DNA from 3 places in the Chengkuizengella sp. SCS-71B genome. Region 2 is predicted to be linked to each of the others. Evidence: a T-box and tRNA genes for the amino acid it is inferred to sense, from the RefSeq annotation. Region 2 holds a T-box; the other regions hold tRNA genes.

Region 1 (6,217 bases), 1.3 Mb from region 2:
CCTGTTATCCCCAGGGTAGCTTTTATCCGTTGAGCGATGGCCCTTCCATTCGGTACCACCGGATCACTAAGCCCGACTTTCGTCCCTGCTCGACCTGTACGTCTTGCAGTCAAGCTCCCTTATGCCTTTGCACTCTTCGAATGATTTCCAACCATTCTGAGGGAACCTTAGGGCGCCTCCGTTACGCTTTAGGAGGCGACCGCCCCAGTCAAACTACCCGCCTGACACGGTCCCCGACCCTGATTCAAGGGCCTAGGTTAGAACTCGAATACGATCAGGGTGGTATCCCAAGGGCGCCTCCACCGATGCTTGCGCACCAGCTTCCAAGGCTCCCACCTATCCTGTACAAATCGTACCCCAGTTCAATATCAGGTTGTAGTAAAGCTCCATGGGGTCTTTCCGTCTTGTCGCGGGTAACCAGCATCTTCACTGGTATTAAAATTTCACCGGATCTCTCGTTGAGACAGCGCCCAAATCGTTACGCCATTCGTGCGGGTCAGAATTTACCTGACAAGGAATTTCGCTACCTTAGGACCGTTATAGTTACGGCCGCCGTTTACTGGGGCTTCGGTTCATAGCTTCGCCTAAAACGGCTAACCATTCCCCTTAACCTTCCAGCACCGGGCAGGCGTCAGCCCGTATACTTCGCCTTACGGCTTCGCACAGACCTGTGTTTTTGCTAAACAGTCGCTTGGGCCTTTTCACTGCGGCTCCCTCGGGCTATACACCCTAACGGAGCACCCCTTCTCCCGAAGTTACGGGGTCATTTTGCCGAGTTCCTTAACGAGAGTTCTTCCGCGCGCCTTAGAATTCTCTTCTCGCCTACCTGTGTCGGTTTGCGGTACGGGCACCTTCACCTGGCTAGAGGCTTTTCTTGGCAGCATGAGTGCGAGTTCTTCGGTACTACAATTTTCCCTCCTCATCACAGCTCAGCCTTATCAGTGTGCGGATTTGCCTACACACCAGCCTTACTGCTTGAACAGACTTATCCATCAGTCTGCAACTGTTCCCTTCTGCGTCACCCCAATTGCTCATAACGGTTTACGGTGGTACAGGAATTTCAACCTGTTGTCCTTCGATTACGCCTTTCGGCCTCACCTTAGGTCCCGACTTACCCTGAGCGGACGAGCCTTCCTCAGGAAACCTTGGGCTTTCGGCGGACAAGATTCTCACTTGTCTTTTCGTTACTTATACCGGCATTCTCACTTGTGTACAGTCCAGCACTCCTTACGGTATACCTTCAATCCATACACAACGCTCCCCTACCCCTGATACCATTGTATCAAGCCATAGCTTCGGTGGTGTGTTTAGCCCCGTTACATTTTCGGCGCAGAGTCACTCGACCAGTGAGCTATTACGCACTCTTTCAATGGTGGCTGCTTCTAAGCCAACATCCTGGTTGTCTGTGCAACTCCACATCCTTTCCCACTTAACACACACTTGGGGACCTTAGCTGATGGTCTGGGCTGTTTCCCTTTTGACGATGGATCTTAGCACTCACCGTCTGACTCCTGGGGTTTAAAGTCTATGGCATTCGGAGTTTGACTGAGCTTGGTAACCCTTGACGGGCCCCGCACCCAATCAGTGCTCTACCTCCACGACTCACCCCCAAGGCTAGCCCTAAAGCTATTTCGGGGAGAACCAGCTATTTCCGAGTTCGATTGGAATTTCTCCGCTACCCCCACCTCATCCCCTCATTTTTCAACATAAGTGGGTTCGGGCCTCCAGTGAGTGTTACCTCACCTTCACCCTGGACAGGGGTAGATCACACGGTTTCGGGTCTACGTCAACATACTCATACCGCCCTATTCAGACTCGCTTTCGCTGCGGCTCCAGCTCTTCACTTTAACCTTGCATGCTAACGTAACTCGCCGGTTCATTCTACAAAAGGCACGCCATCACCCATTAAACGGGCTCTGACTTCTTGTAAGCACACGGTTTCAGGTTCTATTTCACTCCCCTCCCGGGGTCCTTTTCACCTTTCCCTCACGGTACTGCTTCACTATCGGTCGCTAGGGAGTATTTAGCCTTGGCAGATGGTCCTGCCAGATTCATACGGGGTTTCACGTGCCCCGCACTACTCGGGATCCACTCCGGAGAGAATGATTTTTTAGTTACAGGACTTTTACCCTCTTTGGTTCGCCTTTCCAGACGCTTCACCTAAATCATTCCTTTGTAACTCCATGTGGAGTGTCCCACAACCCCAACAGGCAAGCCTGTTGGTTTGGGCTAATCCGCGTTCGCTCGCCGCTACTGACGGAATCACTTTTGTTTTCTCTTCCTCAGGGTACTTAGATGTTTCAGTTCCCCTGGTCTGCCTCCGCTAGACCTATGTATTCAGTCTAGGGTACGTACCTATTACAGTACGTGGGTTCCCCCATTCGGACATCCCCGGATCGAGGTCTGCTTACGACTCCCCGAGGCATTTCGTTGTTCGCCACGTCCTTCTTCGGCTCCTAGCGCCTAGGCATCCTCCGTGTGCTCTTAATAGCTTAACCATTAAGTTCGATGTTTTATATGATCACTCATAATTGAGAATTCCATTTGCTAATTAATGCTTCTTTGCTTTCGCTATCTAGTTTTCAAGGAACATCAGTCGCTTGATCCACCTTTGTGGTGTTTTTTGCGACAAAAAATATCTTACCACATCTGCTTTTCTTCAGTCAACCGTTTTTTCAAACCATTTCTTGAAGTTTTTGCCTCTATGGTGGAGCCAAGCGGGATCGAACCGCTGACCTCCTGCGTGCAAAGCAGGCGCTCTCCCAGCTGAGCTATGGCCCCATAATTTAAACCCAAAAAGGTAATGGTGTGCTGCGAGGAGCACGTCCCATATGTTTAAGGGATAGTATGATGTGGTATTTTATTCGTTTTATTTATTCGGTACGTTTGTGGTGGGCCCTAGTGGACTCGAACCACCGACCTCACCCTTATCAGGGGTGCGCTCTAACCAGCTGAGCTAAGGGCCCGTACCGCTTGGCAACGTCCTACTCTCCCAGGACCTTGCGGTCCAAGTACCATCGGCGCTGGAGGGCTTAACGGTCGTGTTCGGTATGGGAACGCGTGGTACCCCTCCGCCATCATCACCAAACGAATGTATAGAGTGCCTTGCACTCTCAAAACTGAAAACGAGTGAACTGTATTCTCCATAGAAAGGAGGTGATCCAGCCGCACCTTCCGATACGGCTACCTTGTTACGACTTCACCCCAATCATCTACCCCACCTTCGGCGGCTGGCTCCCCAAGGGGTTACCTCACCGACTTCGGGTGTTGTAAACTCTCGTGGTGTGACGGGCGGTGTGTACAAGACCCGGGAACGTATTCACCGCGGCATGCTGATCCGCGATTACTAGCAATTCCGACTTCATGCAGGCGAGTTGCAGCCTGCAATCCGAACTGAGATCGGCTTTGTTGGGATTGGCTCCACCTCGCGGCTTCGCTGCCCTTTGTACCGACCATTGTAGTACGTGTGTAGCCCAGGTCATAAGGGGCATGATGATTTGACGTCATCCCCACCTTCCTCCGGTTTGTCACCGGCAGTCACCTTAGAGTGCCCAACTTCACTTGCTGGCAACTAAGATTAAGGGTTGCGCTCGTTGCGGGACTTAACCCAACATCTCACGACACGAGCTGACGACAACCATGCACCACCTGTCTCCTTTGTCCCGAAGGAAAGCCATATCTCTACAGCGTTCAAAGGGATGTCAAGACCTGGTAAGGTTCTTCGCGTTGCTTCGAATTAAACCACATACTCCACTGCTTGTGCGGGTCCCCGTCAATTCCTTTGAGTTTCAGTCTTGCGACCGTACTCCCCAGGCGGAATGCTTAATGTGTTAACTTCGGCACCAAGGGTATCGAAACCCCTAACACCTAGCATTCATCGTTTACGGCGTGGACTACCAGGGTATCTAATCCTGTTCGCTCCCCACGCTTTCGCGCCTCAGCGTCAGTTACAGACCAGAGAGTCGCCTTCGCCACTGGTGTTCCTCCACATCTCTACGCATTTCACCGCTACACGTGGAATTCCACTCTCCTCTTCTGCACTCAAGCTCACCAGTTTCCAGTGCGACTCGGAGTTGAGCTCCGAGTTTAAACACCAGACTTAATGGGCCGCCTGCGCGCCCTTTACGCCCAATAATTCCGGACAACGCTTGCCCCCTACGTATTACCGCGGCTGCTGGCACGTAGTTAGCCGGGGCTTTCTTCTCAGGTACCGTCTAAGCAAATGCAGTTAACATCTGCCTTCTCTTCCCTGGCAACAGAGCTTTACGATCCGAAAACCTTCTTCACTCACGCGGCGTTGCTCCGTCAGACTTTCGTCCATTGCGGAAGATTCCCTACTGCTGCCTCCCGTAGGAGTCTGGGCCGTGTCTCAGTCCCAGTGTGGCCGATCACCCTCTCAGGTCGGCTACGCATCGTCGCCTTGGTGAGCCCTTACCTCACCAACTAGCTAATGCGCCGCAGGTCCATCTCTAAGCGAGAGCTTACACCCTCTTTCTTCATCTCATCATGCGATGAAACGACCTTATCCGGTATTAGCTAATGTTTCCACTAGTTATCCCAGGCTTATAGGCAGGTTACCTACGTGTTACTCACCCGTCCGCCACTAAGAACATTAAAAAGCAAGCTTTTTAATCTCTTCGTTCGACTTGCATGTATTAGGCACGCCGCCAGCGTTCGTCCTGAGCCAGGATCAAACTCTCCATTAAAGGTTGCAATCTCTCGATCACAACTATTTTAGAGCGCTTGGCTCATTCTTTCTGTGCTTCCAAATTACATTTGGAATATATCCGGGTTCCCAAAAGTTTAAAACTTTTGAGCTATTTGTTTGGATTCCTGAAAAATTTCAAGTCTCCGTAAGTTCACTCGTTATTCAGTTTTCAAGGTGCAAGTTATTGTTTTTTTGTCGCTATTTGTTTTATGGCGACTCAATAATCATATAATATATCACTGATTATTGTCAAGCACTATTTTGATTTTATTTTGCTTTGTGCTTTTATCTTTTGCCAGCCATGTTTTGGCGGCGAAAATAAATTTATCACAGAATAAAAAACATGTCAACATTTTTTTTAATTATTCTACCGCATTAATCTTACTCATATAAAAACAGATAAAATAGTTCATGATTCTGAAAGTATTATTTTGTGTATTTTCTATTTAGCGCATATTTTGAAAGCTGCTTTGGTGATGCAAGTCTTGCATACATGCGAAAAATGACTTTATATCTAGCTTCAATAGCAGTTTTCATCTGCTTGTCCAATTTCATATCTTTTAAGTCCATTAACATTTCGTCTAATTCTTTACGAAGAAGATAATCAATTTCCTGAGTTTCTCTGTCATTTAACAATATTCCTAACAATCCAAAACTACCTCCAATTTCCTTTATAAGAAGATTTAGGTTAACTATTGTTATAATGTTATGCTCAATTTTTACTAATTTTATGAATGGTTTTTTGAATATTTTCTTATAAAAATAAACTAACTTAATAGGATTGGGGTAATCGTCGATTCAATAATAGCTGCCAACATTAGGGTTGCAACAGTAAATATGACCAAAGTAACTAAAAGCTTCATAAATGCTATAAACTCAATTTTATTTTTAGCTCGTAAATCATTATTTCCACTCTGAATAAGCCATTTCATAATCAAAACTCCAAATTTTATACCATATGCAGATGCAATCAATATGGCAGGAATTTCAAATATACCATGAGGTAAAATCCCTCTTAAAAAAAGCTCAAACATGCCAAATTCTGATCCAGACTGTGGAATTAGCTTAAATAAATACCCTATTGCCATTCCATTAGTAAGCAATAAAAAGACAGGAAACAATGAAAAGAAAAAACCACTATATATAGCAATTAAAGAAACTTTCACATTATTAGTAAAAATTATAATGAAAGCTGTTACATGAGGATTATCACTAGCTTGTATGTCTCGAGCCTTTTCCTCTAATCCTTGTATAGATTGCTGAATAAATTGTTCCACAGTTTCCGAATTAAACCCAGTGATAATCCCAACTACAAATAAAAGTGTAGAAATATAGAAGTATACCTTCATCTCTTTAAAGTTTACAAACAAGTTTTTAAAATTAAGCACTTCTTTTAAGAAAAGAGATATTTTATCACTATTAGATTTAAATTCATTTTTAGATGTTGTCACATTATTCAATTTCTCTTCTTTATGAATTTTATAGTTTTCATCATTCATTTCATACTTC
Region 2 (6,217 bases):
AGATGCAATTCAAGATCCTGTATCCTTATTTGAGCCTATATATCATGATGGAGGAGATCCAATTTATGTTATGGATCAAATAAGTGACGATAACAATAAAGATGTTTCTTGGATTGAAGAAATCGCTTTAAGAGAAGCAATGAGAAAGTTAAATGATAGGGAAAAAATGATTCTTTCAATGAGGTTTTTTGAAGGAAAAACACAAATGGAGGTAGCAGAAGAAATCGGGATTTCTCAAGCACAAGTATCACGATTGGAAAAAACAGCAATATCACAAATGCAAAAGCATGTTAAAACTTACGAGAATTAGAGCATAACTAACATAGAGACTTGTCTTTTAATTAAAAAATAAAAGGCAGTCTCTTTTTTATTGTTAAGGTGATTTTTTTATTTACACTTTTTGTGGTACATATGGACATTTTATTTAACTTACACATATATTAATATAAATACTTAAAGATTGTGGTGATAACATGAAAATATCTGACTTCCAAACTAAGGATGTTATCAACATAGTGGATGGCAAAAAACTTGGTTCGGTTAGTGACTTAGAGTTAGACCTTAGACAAGGTAAAATTGATTCTATTGTTGTTCCGAGTCAAGGGAAATTTTTTGGATTATTTAGTGGGGATAATGAGGTTGTTATACCATGGAGAAATATAGTTAAAATCGGAATGGATGTTGTGCTTGTAAAACTTGACGACACTAGGGCATATCGAGCACCTGATGATGAAGGAGAGTATTATCACAACTATTGAGGAGGGTTAAGTAAAAGATCGTACAGAGAAATATCTCTACTATCTTTCGCAAACTTCAGTTACGATCTCTTTCGAGTTTTTTAAAAGACTAATCTTAGTGTGACTAGGGTGGATATTTTTATCTACTCTATTTAAGTGTGTACTATTATGTTAAAATATAGCTAATGAGGTGAGAATATGGAGCCTTTTGTCAAAGTTACTGAAGCGCAAAAACCTACTTTATTGTACTTGTCTAAATGGATGGAGCAATATCCTCAACTATCTGCAGGTTTCACTACAAGAGTAGGAGGAGTAAGTAAAGAATATTTTGCATCTTTAAACTGTGGTTTACATGTAAATGATAGTCAAGAAGATGTTGTTACTAATCGTGAAATGGTAGCAGAAGCGATTGGGTTTTCATTTGATACAGTGACTTGTGCAAACCAAGTTCATGGTGATCAAATAGCAGTCATAACGCAAAGTGAAAAAGGAAGAGGGAGATTCTCACAAGAAGATTCGATACCTTTCAAAGACGCTTTAATTACAAATGAACCAAATATTTGTTTAATTTCATTTTATGCAGACTGTGTGCCTCTTTATTTTTTTGATCCTGTACAACAAGTGATAGGTATTGCGCATGCTGGATGGAAGGGTACATACTTAGAAATTGCTGAAAAAACGATTAACAAAATGAATGAAGAATACGGAAGTAAACCTGAAAATATTTTAGCTGCAATCGGACCTTCCATTGGAGATTGCTGTTATGAAGTAGATAAACGAATCATCAATCATTTTGCAAATAATCAATACTTTTATTCTTCAATTCAACATAAGGGGAATGATAAATATACACTTAATTTAAAAGAAATGAATCGGCAGATTATGCTGAAGGCGGGTATTTCACCAACTCATATTGAAATGACTCAATATTGTACTGGCTGTTTCACGGAACTATTTTATTCTCATCGAATAGAAAAGGGTTTGACAGGGCGAATGATGAGTTGGATTGGACTAAAGGAGAGGTAATCTTGGATTTACAAGAAAGAATTCAACACATAGAATCACGTATACAAGCAGCATGTAATAGATCAAATCGGAACAGAAAAGATGTAGAGATCATAGCTGTAACCAAGTATGTATCCTTGAAGACTGCAGAGAAAGCAGTTGAATTTGGTTGTAAACACATTGGGGAGAATAGATGGCCAGATGCAGAGGAGAAAGTGAGTGTACTAGCCACAAAATCAACCATGCATTTTATTGGACATTTGCAGTCTAAAAAAGTGAAACATATCATCGGGAAGTTTCCATATATTCATTCCATTGATCGAATTTCTTTAGCTAAAGAAATTGAAAAACAAGCATTAATCCAAGATGTAAATGTCAATTGTTTTATTCAAGTAAACGTTTCTGGTGAAGAGTCCAAATATGGAGTATCACCTGATGAACTATATTCGTTAGCTGAAAGCCTAACACCATATAAACATCTAAATGTCGTCGGATTGATGACAATGGCTCCATTTGAAGAAGATAAAGAAAAAACAAGGCCTATTTTTAGAGAATTAAAAAGATTAAAGGATCGTTTAAATGAAAAACAAATATTTAATTACAATATAAGTCATCTTTCAATGGGGATGTCAAATGATTTTGAAATTGCTATTGAAGAAGGAGCTACTTTTATTCGTTTAGGTTCACAATTGGTTGGAAAAGAGTGAACTCGTTTAAGCAAAGCTTAAACATCGGAAAATCAGATGGAGACTCTACTCCACCTGATTTGGGAGAACCACCTATAGAGGTGGGTGTCTTAACGCTAAAATAGCAGGATAAAGGAGGCATTATAGTCATGGGAGTTATTCATAAATTTTTAGATTTTTTTGGTTTACAAGAAGAAGAAGTTGTAAAAAAAGAAACGATAATTGAGGAAATTGATGATGACTCATTTGAAGATGAGAAGCATTCCAATACAAAAAATGCAAAAAATAATGTTGTTAGTATCCATTCAAACAAAAATAGTCGTGTGGTTTTAAATGAACCTCGTACTTATGAGGAAACTCAAGAAATTGCTAATCATATAAAGTCACGAAGAGCAGTTATCGTGAACTTACAGCGTGTTCGTTCTGATCAAGCTATGCGTATAGTGGACTTTTTGAGTGGAACGGTTTATGCTTTAAATGGTAGTATATCAAAAATCGGTAGTAATATATTTTTATGCACACCTGACAGTGTAGAAATTGAAGGTTCAATTACCGAATTATTGAAAGAAGATATAGAAGAAAGGAACAGGTGATAAACGTTGAGTATTGAACAAATAATCGGAAGCATTTTGAATATTTATATTTATATGATTATTGCTTACGTATTATTATCATGGGTCCCTAATGCAAGAGATAGCTTCATAGGGGAATTGTTGGGGAAAGTTGTAGAGCCTTATTTATCCATATTCAGAAAAATTATTCCTCCAATCGGTGGTATGATTGATATTTCTCCAATAATTGCGTTAATTGCATTGCAATTTGCAGCGTCTGGATTAGCTAGTGTCATTGCATTTTTATTTGGTGGGTAAATGCCATAAATGAAAACATCAATATACGAACACTTTCATGCAGATGAGCGCACCTTTGTTGATAAAGTTTTTGATTGGATCACTAGAACAGAAGAGCGACATATTACAAAATTGACTGATTTTCTTGATCCTAGACAAGCTTATATTTTAGAAACAATGATCAATTCAAATTTAAATGTTCAACATTTGTTATTTGGGGGATATGAAGACGCTGAAAGAAAGAGAGCTTTAATTGTCCCAGATTATATGATGACCCAGAAAGATGAAATTCCGATTCAAGTGCTTTCTATACGTTCTGATGATGATAAATTTTCAAAGTTAAACCATGGGGATTTTTTAGGAGCAATATTAGGTCTTGGAATAAAAAGAGAAAAAATAGGGGATTTGCATTTATTAAAGGATCAATGCCAATGTATCGTTGCTGAAGAAATTATTGATTATGTAAATTTACATTTACATCAAGTTCACAGAGTGCATGTAAGTACCGACATTGTTCCCCTAGTACAATTAAAGCCGATTCCAGTTGAAATGGATGAAAGTTTTATAACAATTCCTTCACTACGTTTAGACAGTATTATTAGCGATGCAGTAAAAATGAGTAGATCAAAAATATTACCGTTTATAAAAACAGGTAAGTGCAAAGTGAATTGGAAAGTAGAGGAAGATCCTTCAAAAGTTTTAAATGAAGGAGATGTTATATCTTTAAAAGGTTTTGGTCGTTTTAAAATTATAAGCATAGAAGGAAAAACAAAAAAAGGCAACATTCGATTAAAAATAGGAAAATACATTTGAAAAATTTGCAGGAATTTAACATTTATCGTCGAATGTTAACACTTATAAAATTTATTATGTTTCAAGGAGGTGCAGAAATGTCACTAACACCATTAGATATACATAACAGAGAATTTTCTAAAACATTTCGCGGATATGATGAAGACGAAGTAAATGAGTTTCTGCAACAGATCATCAAAGATTATGAAGCACTTATTCGTGAAAATAAAGATCTGAAAGAAGAAGTAGGGGCAATTAAAGAAAAATTAGAACACTTTTCTAATATTGAAGATACATTAAGTCAAACGATTATCGTCGCCCAAAATACTGCAGATGAATTAAAATCAAATTCTAAAAAAGAAGCTGAACTCATTATAAGAGAGTCAGAGAAAAATGCGGATCGTATCATAAATGAATCATTAGCTAAATCAAGAAAAATCGCACTTGATAATGAGGAATTAAAAAAACAAGCGTCTATTTATCGTACAAGATTCCGCTCTTTATTAGAAGCACAATTAGAAATGTTAAATGATCAGAGTTGGGAATGGGATTCTCTAGAGAAGGACTCAAACCATACTATAGATTATTTATCAGATGAGAAAATTTCAAAAGTTGAATAGCTTTTGCATTGACTCTAATTAAAAATTTAGATATACTGCTGTATTATAATCATTTTATAAAACGTTGATTGGGAACAGTAAATCGAATATACAGATTCAGCGAATTAGGGATGGTGAAAGCCTAATATCTGTTTACGATTGAATATCACCCATGAGTATATACTTGAAAAAACATCGGAAATATAGACTGTTATAGTAGAGTATATCGGATGATTCCGTTAAAGATCATGAAAGTGATAATATGAAATTTTTTATATGTATTATTATTAGGGTGGTACCGCGAGCATACTTCTCGTCCCTTTTGGGATGAGAAGTTTTTTTATTTGTTAATGTACTATATATTTTAGTGAGGTGTAGAAGATGGATTATGGAAAAACATTAAACTTACCGCAAACAGATTTTCCGATGCGTGGTAACCTTCCAAAGGCAGAACCCAATATTCAAAAATGGTGGGAAGAAATTAATATTTACGAGAAAGTGCAGAAAAATCAAGAAGGTAAACCAGTATTTATATTACATGATGGTCCACCTTATGCAAATGGTGATACACATATTGGCCATGCTTTAAATAAAGTTTTAAAAGATATTATTGTTCGATACAAAACGATGCAAGGTTTTAATGCTCCGTATGTTCCTGGTTGGGATACACATGGATTACCGATTGAAGCAGCGATAGCTAAAAAAGGAAAAGTGGATCGTAAAAAATTAAGCATTTCCGAGTTTAGAGATTATTGTAAAGATTATGCTTTGAATTGGGTGGGAAAACAAAAAGATCAATTCAAGAGATTAGGTATAAGAGGAGATTGGGATCATCCTTACCTCACATTACAACCTGAATATGAAGCTGAGCAAATTCGTGTATTTGGGGAAATGGTGAAGAAAGGTTATATCTATAAAGGTTTAAAATGTGTTTATTGGTCTCCTTCTTCTGAAAGTGCTTTAGCTGAGGCAGAAATTGAATATCACGACAAGAAGTCGCCTTCCATTTATGTAGCATTTCAAGTAAAGGATGGGAAAGGAATTTTACCAGAGGATGCGTCTATAGTAATTTGGACAACGACGCCTTGGACATTGCCAGCAAACCTAGGAATTTCATTGCATCCTGAATTTGATTATGTAATGGTTGATGTTAAAGGGAAAAAATATGTTGTTGCTGAAGGTTTATTAGAGTCATTAAAGAACGAACTGAACTGGGACTCTTTGAGTATAATTGATCAATTTAAAGGGAATGAACTTGAAAATATCACATGTTTACATCCTTTCTACGACCGTGAATCTTTAGTCATGCTTGGTGAGCATGTTACTTTAGAAGCAGGTACAGGTTGCGTTCATACTGCCCCCGGGCATGGTGAAGACGACTTTGAGATCGGAGCAAAGTATGGACTAGATGTCCTTTGCCCAGTTGATGATCAAGGGAAATTTACAAAAGAAGCTCCAGGATTTGAAGGATTATTTTATGATAAAGCAAATAAAATCATTACAGAAAAGCTAGAAGCTTCTGGTCATTTATTAAAATTGGAATTTATGCA
Region 3 (6,217 bases), 2.7 Mb from region 2:
AAACGAATGAATGCCAAAATTAAAGTAGAAGGACAGACAGCAGTAGTAACTGGCAATACTAAATTAATTGGCTCAAAGGTCAATGCTACAGATTTAAGAGCAGGTGCAGCGTTAATTCTAGCAGGATTAGCAGCTGAAGGGGAGACAATAATCTCTGAAATTCATCACATTGATCGTGGATATGTAAATGTAACTAAGAAATTAAAACAATTAGGTGCAGATATTGGCAGGGTGCAATATCTAGAAAATGAGGAAGTACAAGAACATAATACAAAAATTGAACGAGTACTGCCGATTCAACCTACATTGGCATAATAATACATTCATAATCTAACTATTATATTTATAAAAGTCACCATTAGGTGGCTTTTTTTGCGTACAATTTTCAATTTTCGCTAATCTTTTAGTGTTGTTTTTGATTTAGAGCTGAATTAATTTGGCTATTGAAGTTCTATTCTATAGTTTTAATTTATATATTATATTAATTATGCTTCCCGAGAGAATGATAACCTAAGGAGGTTTTTTATGGCGAGTATTCAGCAGTACCTAAGCAAATTTAGTTCTAATAAAATAGATAATAGTGAAATGTTAATTAATAAGGAAGTAGAAAAAGCTAAAAATGATTGGATTGCAGCAGGAGAAAGGTTTAATTACGCTGTTGATAAAGACGAGATTGATTTTGCTATATTTTCATTGGAAGCAGCGGAAAAAAGGTATGAAATGTTAATAAGACAGGCTAAGGATTTACAGATTACTAAGTTGAAGAAATTAAAAGCGGGGGATTAGAATGGGGTTTATATCTTACTTAATCATAGTATTTGTTGTTTTTGCACTTATTCTGGGAATAAGAAACTATCAGAAGGTTTCAAAATGGATGAATTATGTATTAATAAATATCATTACTTCTGCTATTTTTATTTATATTATCAATTTAATAGTAGAAGGGGATATTTTACCGATGAATTCAGTAGTTCTCATTACAAGTGGTCTTTTGGGGGTCCCAGGTTTGTTAGGAGTTATGGGTATAAAATTTTTAATCATATGAAATTAGTTATCCATTTTCTTTCGGAATAAAATTATACATATATATAGTATTTAAAACGAACTTTAATTTGCCATTAATCGTAAGTTAAGCATAGAGATTAGAAAGATTTTATGTTCTGCTAGAAAAAAAATAAAAGGTGTTGACATGATAGTTTTATATGTGTTATATTTATCAAGTCGCCGCTGAGATGGGCGATAAAAACAAAAGAAAATGCTTGATAATAAGGCATTCTTTGCACCTTGAAAACTGAATAACGAGTGAACTTACGGAGACTTGAAATTTTTCAGGAATCCAAACAAATAGCTCAAAAGTTTTAAACTTTTGGGAACCCGTTCATAAACCTAAAAAAGTGAAGTGAAGCTCAGTAGAGTATTCCGATTACTTTTTCAGGGAACCGAAAAAATAGTAACAAGAGAATGAGCCAAGCGCTCTAAAATAGTTGTGATCGAGAGATTACAACCTTTAATGGAGAGTTTGATCCTGGCTCAGGACGAACGCTGGCGGCGTGCCTAATACATGCAAGTCGAACGAAGAGATTAAAAAGCTTGCTTTTTAATGTTCTTAGTGGCGGACGGGTGAGTAACACGTAGGTAACCTGCCTATAAGCCTGGGATAACTAGTGGAAACATTAGCTAATACCGGATAAGGTCGTTTCATCGCATGATGAGATGAAGAAAGAGGGTGTAAGCTCTCGCTTAGAGATGGACCTGCGGCGCATTAGCTAGTTGGTGAGGTAAGGGCTCACCAAGGCGACGATGCGTAGCCGACCTGAGAGGGTGATCGGCCACACTGGGACTGAGACACGGCCCAGACTCCTACGGGAGGCAGCAGTAGGGAATCTTCCGCAATGGACGAAAGTCTGACGGAGCAACGCCGCGTGAGTGAAGAAGGTTTTCGGATCGTAAAGCTCTGTTGCCAGGGAAGAGAAGGCAGATGTTAACTGCATTTGCTTAGACGGTACCTGAGAAGAAAGCCCCGGCTAACTACGTGCCAGCAGCCGCGGTAATACGTAGGGGGCAAGCGTTGTCCGGAATTATTGGGCGTAAAGGGCGCGCAGGCGGCCCATTAAGTCTGGTGTTTAAACTCGGAGCTCAACTCCGAGTCGCACTGGAAACTGGTGAGCTTGAGTGCAGAAGAGGAGAGTGGAATTCCACGTGTAGCGGTGAAATGCGTAGAGATGTGGAGGAACACCAGTGGCGAAGGCGACTCTCTGGTCTGTAACTGACGCTGAGGCGCGAAAGCGTGGGGAGCGAACAGGATTAGATACCCTGGTAGTCCACGCCGTAAACGATGAATGCTAGGTGTTAGGGGTTTCGATACCCTTGGTGCCGAAGTTAACACATTAAGCATTCCGCCTGGGGAGTACGGTCGCAAGACTGAAACTCAAAGGAATTGACGGGGACCCGCACAAGCAGTGGAGTATGTGGTTTAATTCGAAGCAACGCGAAGAACCTTACCAGGTCTTGACATCCCTTTGAACGCTGTAGAGATATGGCTTTCCTTCGGGACAGAGGAGACAGGTGGTGCATGGTTGTCGTCAGCTCGTGTCGTGAGATGTTGGGTTAAGTCCCGCAACGAGCGCAACCCTTAATCTTAGTTGCCAGCAAGTGAAGTTGGGCACTCTAAGGTGACTGCCGGTGACAAACCGGAGGAAGGTGGGGATGACGTCAAATCATCATGCCCCTTATGACCTGGGCTACACACGTACTACAATGGTCGGTACAAAGGGCAGCGAAGCCGCGAGGTGGAGCCAATCCCAACAAAGCCGATCTCAGTTCGGATTGCAGGCTGCAACTCGCCTGCATGAAGTCGGAATTGCTAGTAATCGCGGATCAGCATGCCGCGGTGAATACGTTCCCGGGTCTTGTACACACCGCCCGTCACACCACGAGAGTTTACAACACCCGAAGTCGGTGAGGTAACCCCTTGGGGAGCCAGCCGCCGAAGGTGGGGTAGATGATTGGGGTGAAGTCGTAACAAGGTAGCCGTATCGGAAGGTGCGGCTGGATCACCTCCTTTCTATGGAGAATACAGTTCACTCGTTTTCAGTTTTGAGAGTGCAAGGCACTCTATACATTCGTTTGGTGATGATGGCGGAGGGGTACCACGCGTTCCCATACCGAACACGACCGTTAAGCCCTCCAGCGCCGATGGTACTTGGACCGCAAGGTCCTGGGAGAGTAGGACGTTGCCAAGCGGTACGGGCCCTTAGCTCAGCTGGTTAGAGCGCACCCCTGATAAGGGTGAGGTCGGTGGTTCGAGTCCACTAGGGCCCACCACAAACGTACCGAATAAATAAAACGAATAAAATACCACATCATACTATCCCTTAAACATATGGGACGTGCTCCTCGCAGCACACCATTACCTTTTTGGGTTTAAATTATGGGGCCATAGCTCAGCTGGGAGAGCGCCTGCTTTGCACGCAGGAGGTCAGCGGTTCGATCCCGCTTGGCTCCACCATAGAGGCAAAAACTTCAAGAAATGGTTTGAAAAAACGGTTGACTGAAGAAAAGCAGATGTGGTAAGATATTTTTTGTCGCAAAAAACACCACAAAGGTGGATCAAGCGACTGATGTTCCTTGAAAACTAGATAGCGAAAGCAAAGAAGCATTAATTAGCAAATGGAATTCTCAATTATGAGTGATCATATAAAACATCGAACTTAATGGTTAAGCTATTAAGAGCACACGGAGGATGCCTAGGCGCTAGGAGCCGAAGAAGGACGTGGCGAACAACGAAATGCCTCGGGGAGTCGTAAGCAGACCTCGATCCGGGGATGTCCGAATGGGGGAACCCACGTACTGTAATAGGTACGTACCCTAGACTGAATACATAGGTCTAGCGGAGGCAGACCAGGGGAACTGAAACATCTAAGTACCCTGAGGAAGAGAAAACAAAAGTGATTCCGTCAGTAGCGGCGAGCGAACGCGGATTAGCCCAAACCAACAGGCTTGCCTGTTGGGGTTGTGGGACACTCCACATGGAGTTACAAAGGAATGATTTAGGTGAAGCGTCTGGAAAGGCGAACCAAAGAGGGTAAAAGTCCTGTAACTAAAAAATCATTCTCTCCGGAGTGGATCCCGAGTAGTGCGGGGCACGTGAAACCCCGTATGAATCTGGCAGGACCATCTGCCAAGGCTAAATACTCCCTAGCGACCGATAGTGAAGCAGTACCGTGAGGGAAAGGTGAAAAGGACCCCGGGAGGGGAGTGAAATAGAACCTGAAACCGTGTGCTTACAAGAAGTCAGAGCCCGTTTAATGGGTGATGGCGTGCCTTTTGTAGAATGAACCGGCGAGTTACGTTAGCATGCAAGGTTAAAGTGAAGAGCTGGAGCCGCAGCGAAAGCGAGTCTGAATAGGGCGGTATGAGTATGTTGACGTAGACCCGAAACCGTGTGATCTACCCCTGTCCAGGGTGAAGGTGAGGTAACACTCACTGGAGGCCCGAACCCACTTATGTTGAAAAATGAGGGGATGAGGTGGGGGTAGCGGAGAAATTCCAATCGAACTCGGAAATAGCTGGTTCTCCCCGAAATAGCTTTAGGGCTAGCCTTGGGGGTGAGTCGTGGAGGTAGAGCACTGATTGGGTGCGGGGCCCGTCAAGGGTTACCAAGCTCAGTCAAACTCCGAATGCCATAGACTTTAAACCCCAGGAGTCAGACGGTGAGTGCTAAGATCCATCGTCAAAAGGGAAACAGCCCAGACCATCAGCTAAGGTCCCCAAGTGTGTGTTAAGTGGGAAAGGATGTGGAGTTGCACAGACAACCAGGATGTTGGCTTAGAAGCAGCCACCATTGAAAGAGTGCGTAATAGCTCACTGGTCGAGTGACTCTGCGCCGAAAATGTAACGGGGCTAAACACACCACCGAAGCTATGGCTTGATACAATGGTATCAGGGGTAGGGGAGCGTTGTGTATGGATTGAAGGTATACCGTAAGGAGTGCTGGACTGTACACAAGTGAGAATGCCGGTATAAGTAACGAAAAGACAAGTGAGAATCTTGTCCGCCGAAAGCCCAAGGTTTCCTGAGGAAGGCTCGTCCGCTCAGGGTAAGTCGGGACCTAAGGTGAGGCCGAAAGGCGTAATCGAAGGACAACAGGTTGAAATTCCTGTACCACCGTAAACCGTTATGAGCAATTGGGGTGACGCAGAAGGGAACAGTTGCAGACTGATGGATAAGTCTGTTCAAGCAGTAAGGCTGGTGTGTAGGCAAATCCGCACACTGATAAGGCTGAGCTGTGATGAGGAGGGAAAATTGTAGTACCGAAGAACTCGCACTCATGCTGCCAAGAAAAGCCTCTAGCCAGGTGAAGGTGCCCGTACCGCAAACCGACACAGGTAGGCGAGAAGAGAATTCTAAGGCGCGCGGAAGAACTCTCGTTAAGGAACTCGGCAAAATGACCCCGTAACTTCGGGAGAAGGGGTGCTCCGTTAGGGTGTATAGCCCGAGGGAGCCGCAGTGAAAAGGCCCAAGCGACTGTTTAGCAAAAACACAGGTCTGTGCGAAGCCGTAAGGCGAAGTATACGGGCTGACGCCTGCCCGGTGCTGGAAGGTTAAGGGGAATGGTTAGCCGTTTTAGGCGAAGCTATGAACCGAAGCCCCAGTAAACGGCGGCCGTAACTATAACGGTCCTAAGGTAGCGAAATTCCTTGTCAGGTAAATTCTGACCCGCACGAATGGCGTAACGATTTGGGCGCTGTCTCAACGAGAGATCCGGTGAAATTTTAATACCAGTGAAGATGCTGGTTACCCGCGACAAGACGGAAAGACCCCATGGAGCTTTACTACAACCTGATATTGAACTGGGGTACGATTTGTACAGGATAGGTGGGAGCCTTGGAAGCTGGTGCGCAAGCATCGGTGGAGGCGCCCTTGGGATACCACCCTGATCGTATTCGAGTTCTAACCTAGGCCCTTGAATCAGGGTCGGGGACCGTGTCAGGCGGGTAGTTTGACTGGGGCGGTCGCCTCCTAAAGCGTAACGGAGGCGCCCTAAGGTTCCCTCAGAATGGTTGGAAATCATTCGAAGAGTGCAAAGGCATAAGGGAGCTTGACTGCAAGACGTACAGGTCGAGCAGGGACGAAAGTCGGGCTTAGTGATCCGGTGGTACCGAATGGAAGGGCCATCGCTCAACGGATAAAAGCTACCCTGGGGATAACAGGCTTA

What was found. The T-box of region 2 lies ahead of ileS (isoleucine--tRNA ligase). A T-box ahead of a tRNA ligase gene usually reads a tRNA of that ligase, here a tRNA-Ile.
Region 1: it has a tRNA-Ile gene. The T-box ahead of ileS (isoleucine--tRNA ligase) is inferred to sense a tRNA for this amino acid. The anticodon was not compared.
Region 3: it has a tRNA-Ile gene. The T-box ahead of ileS (isoleucine--tRNA ligase) is inferred to sense a tRNA for this amino acid. The anticodon was not compared.

What each region holds. Positions count from the first base shown of each region.
Region 1 is NZ_JAZHSH010000001.1:4,041,566-4,047,782, forward strand. Features, by position in the region: rRNA gene VQL36_RS19715 (23S ribosomal RNA) at 1-2,498, opposite strand, end outside; tRNA gene VQL36_RS19720 (tRNA-Ala) at 2,706-2,781, opposite strand; tRNA gene VQL36_RS19725 (tRNA-Ile) at 2,890-2,966, opposite strand; rRNA gene rrf (5S ribosomal RNA) at 2,972-3,088, opposite strand; rRNA gene VQL36_RS19735 (16S ribosomal RNA) at 3,150-4,706, opposite strand; gene VQL36_RS19740 (hypothetical protein) at 5,135-5,356, opposite strand; gene VQL36_RS19745 (stage II sporulation protein M) at 5,476-6,207, opposite strand.
Region 2 is NZ_JAZHSH010000001.1:2,763,081-2,769,297, reverse strand. Features, by position in the region: gene sigG (RNA polymerase sporulation sigma factor SigG) at 1-310, shown strand, start outside; gene VQL36_RS13555 (YlmC/YmxH family sporulation protein) at 474-758, shown strand; gene pgeF (peptidoglycan editing factor PgeF) at 936-1,763, shown strand; gene VQL36_RS13545 (YggS family pyridoxal phosphate-dependent enzyme) at 1,766-2,449, shown strand; gene VQL36_RS13540 (cell division protein SepF) at 2,578-3,021, shown strand; gene VQL36_RS13535 (YggT family protein) at 3,028-3,297, shown strand; gene VQL36_RS13530 (RNA-binding protein) at 3,307-4,089, shown strand; gene VQL36_RS13525 (DivIVA domain-containing protein) at 4,167-4,688, shown strand; T-box leader at 4,744-4,991, shown strand; gene ileS (isoleucine--tRNA ligase) at 5,049-6,217, shown strand, end outside.
Region 3 is NZ_JAZHSH010000001.1:55,139-61,355, reverse strand. Features, by position in the region: gene murA (UDP-N-acetylglucosamine 1-carboxyvinyltransferase) at 1-315, shown strand, start outside; gene VQL36_RS00330 (DUF2508 family protein) at 526-786, shown strand; gene VQL36_RS00325 (pro-sigmaK processing inhibitor BofA family protein) at 788-1,045, shown strand; rRNA gene VQL36_RS00320 (16S ribosomal RNA) at 1,508-3,064, shown strand; rRNA gene rrf (5S ribosomal RNA) at 3,126-3,242, shown strand; tRNA gene VQL36_RS00310 (tRNA-Ile) at 3,248-3,324, shown strand; tRNA gene VQL36_RS00305 (tRNA-Ala) at 3,433-3,508, shown strand; rRNA gene VQL36_RS00300 (23S ribosomal RNA) at 3,716-6,217, shown strand, end outside.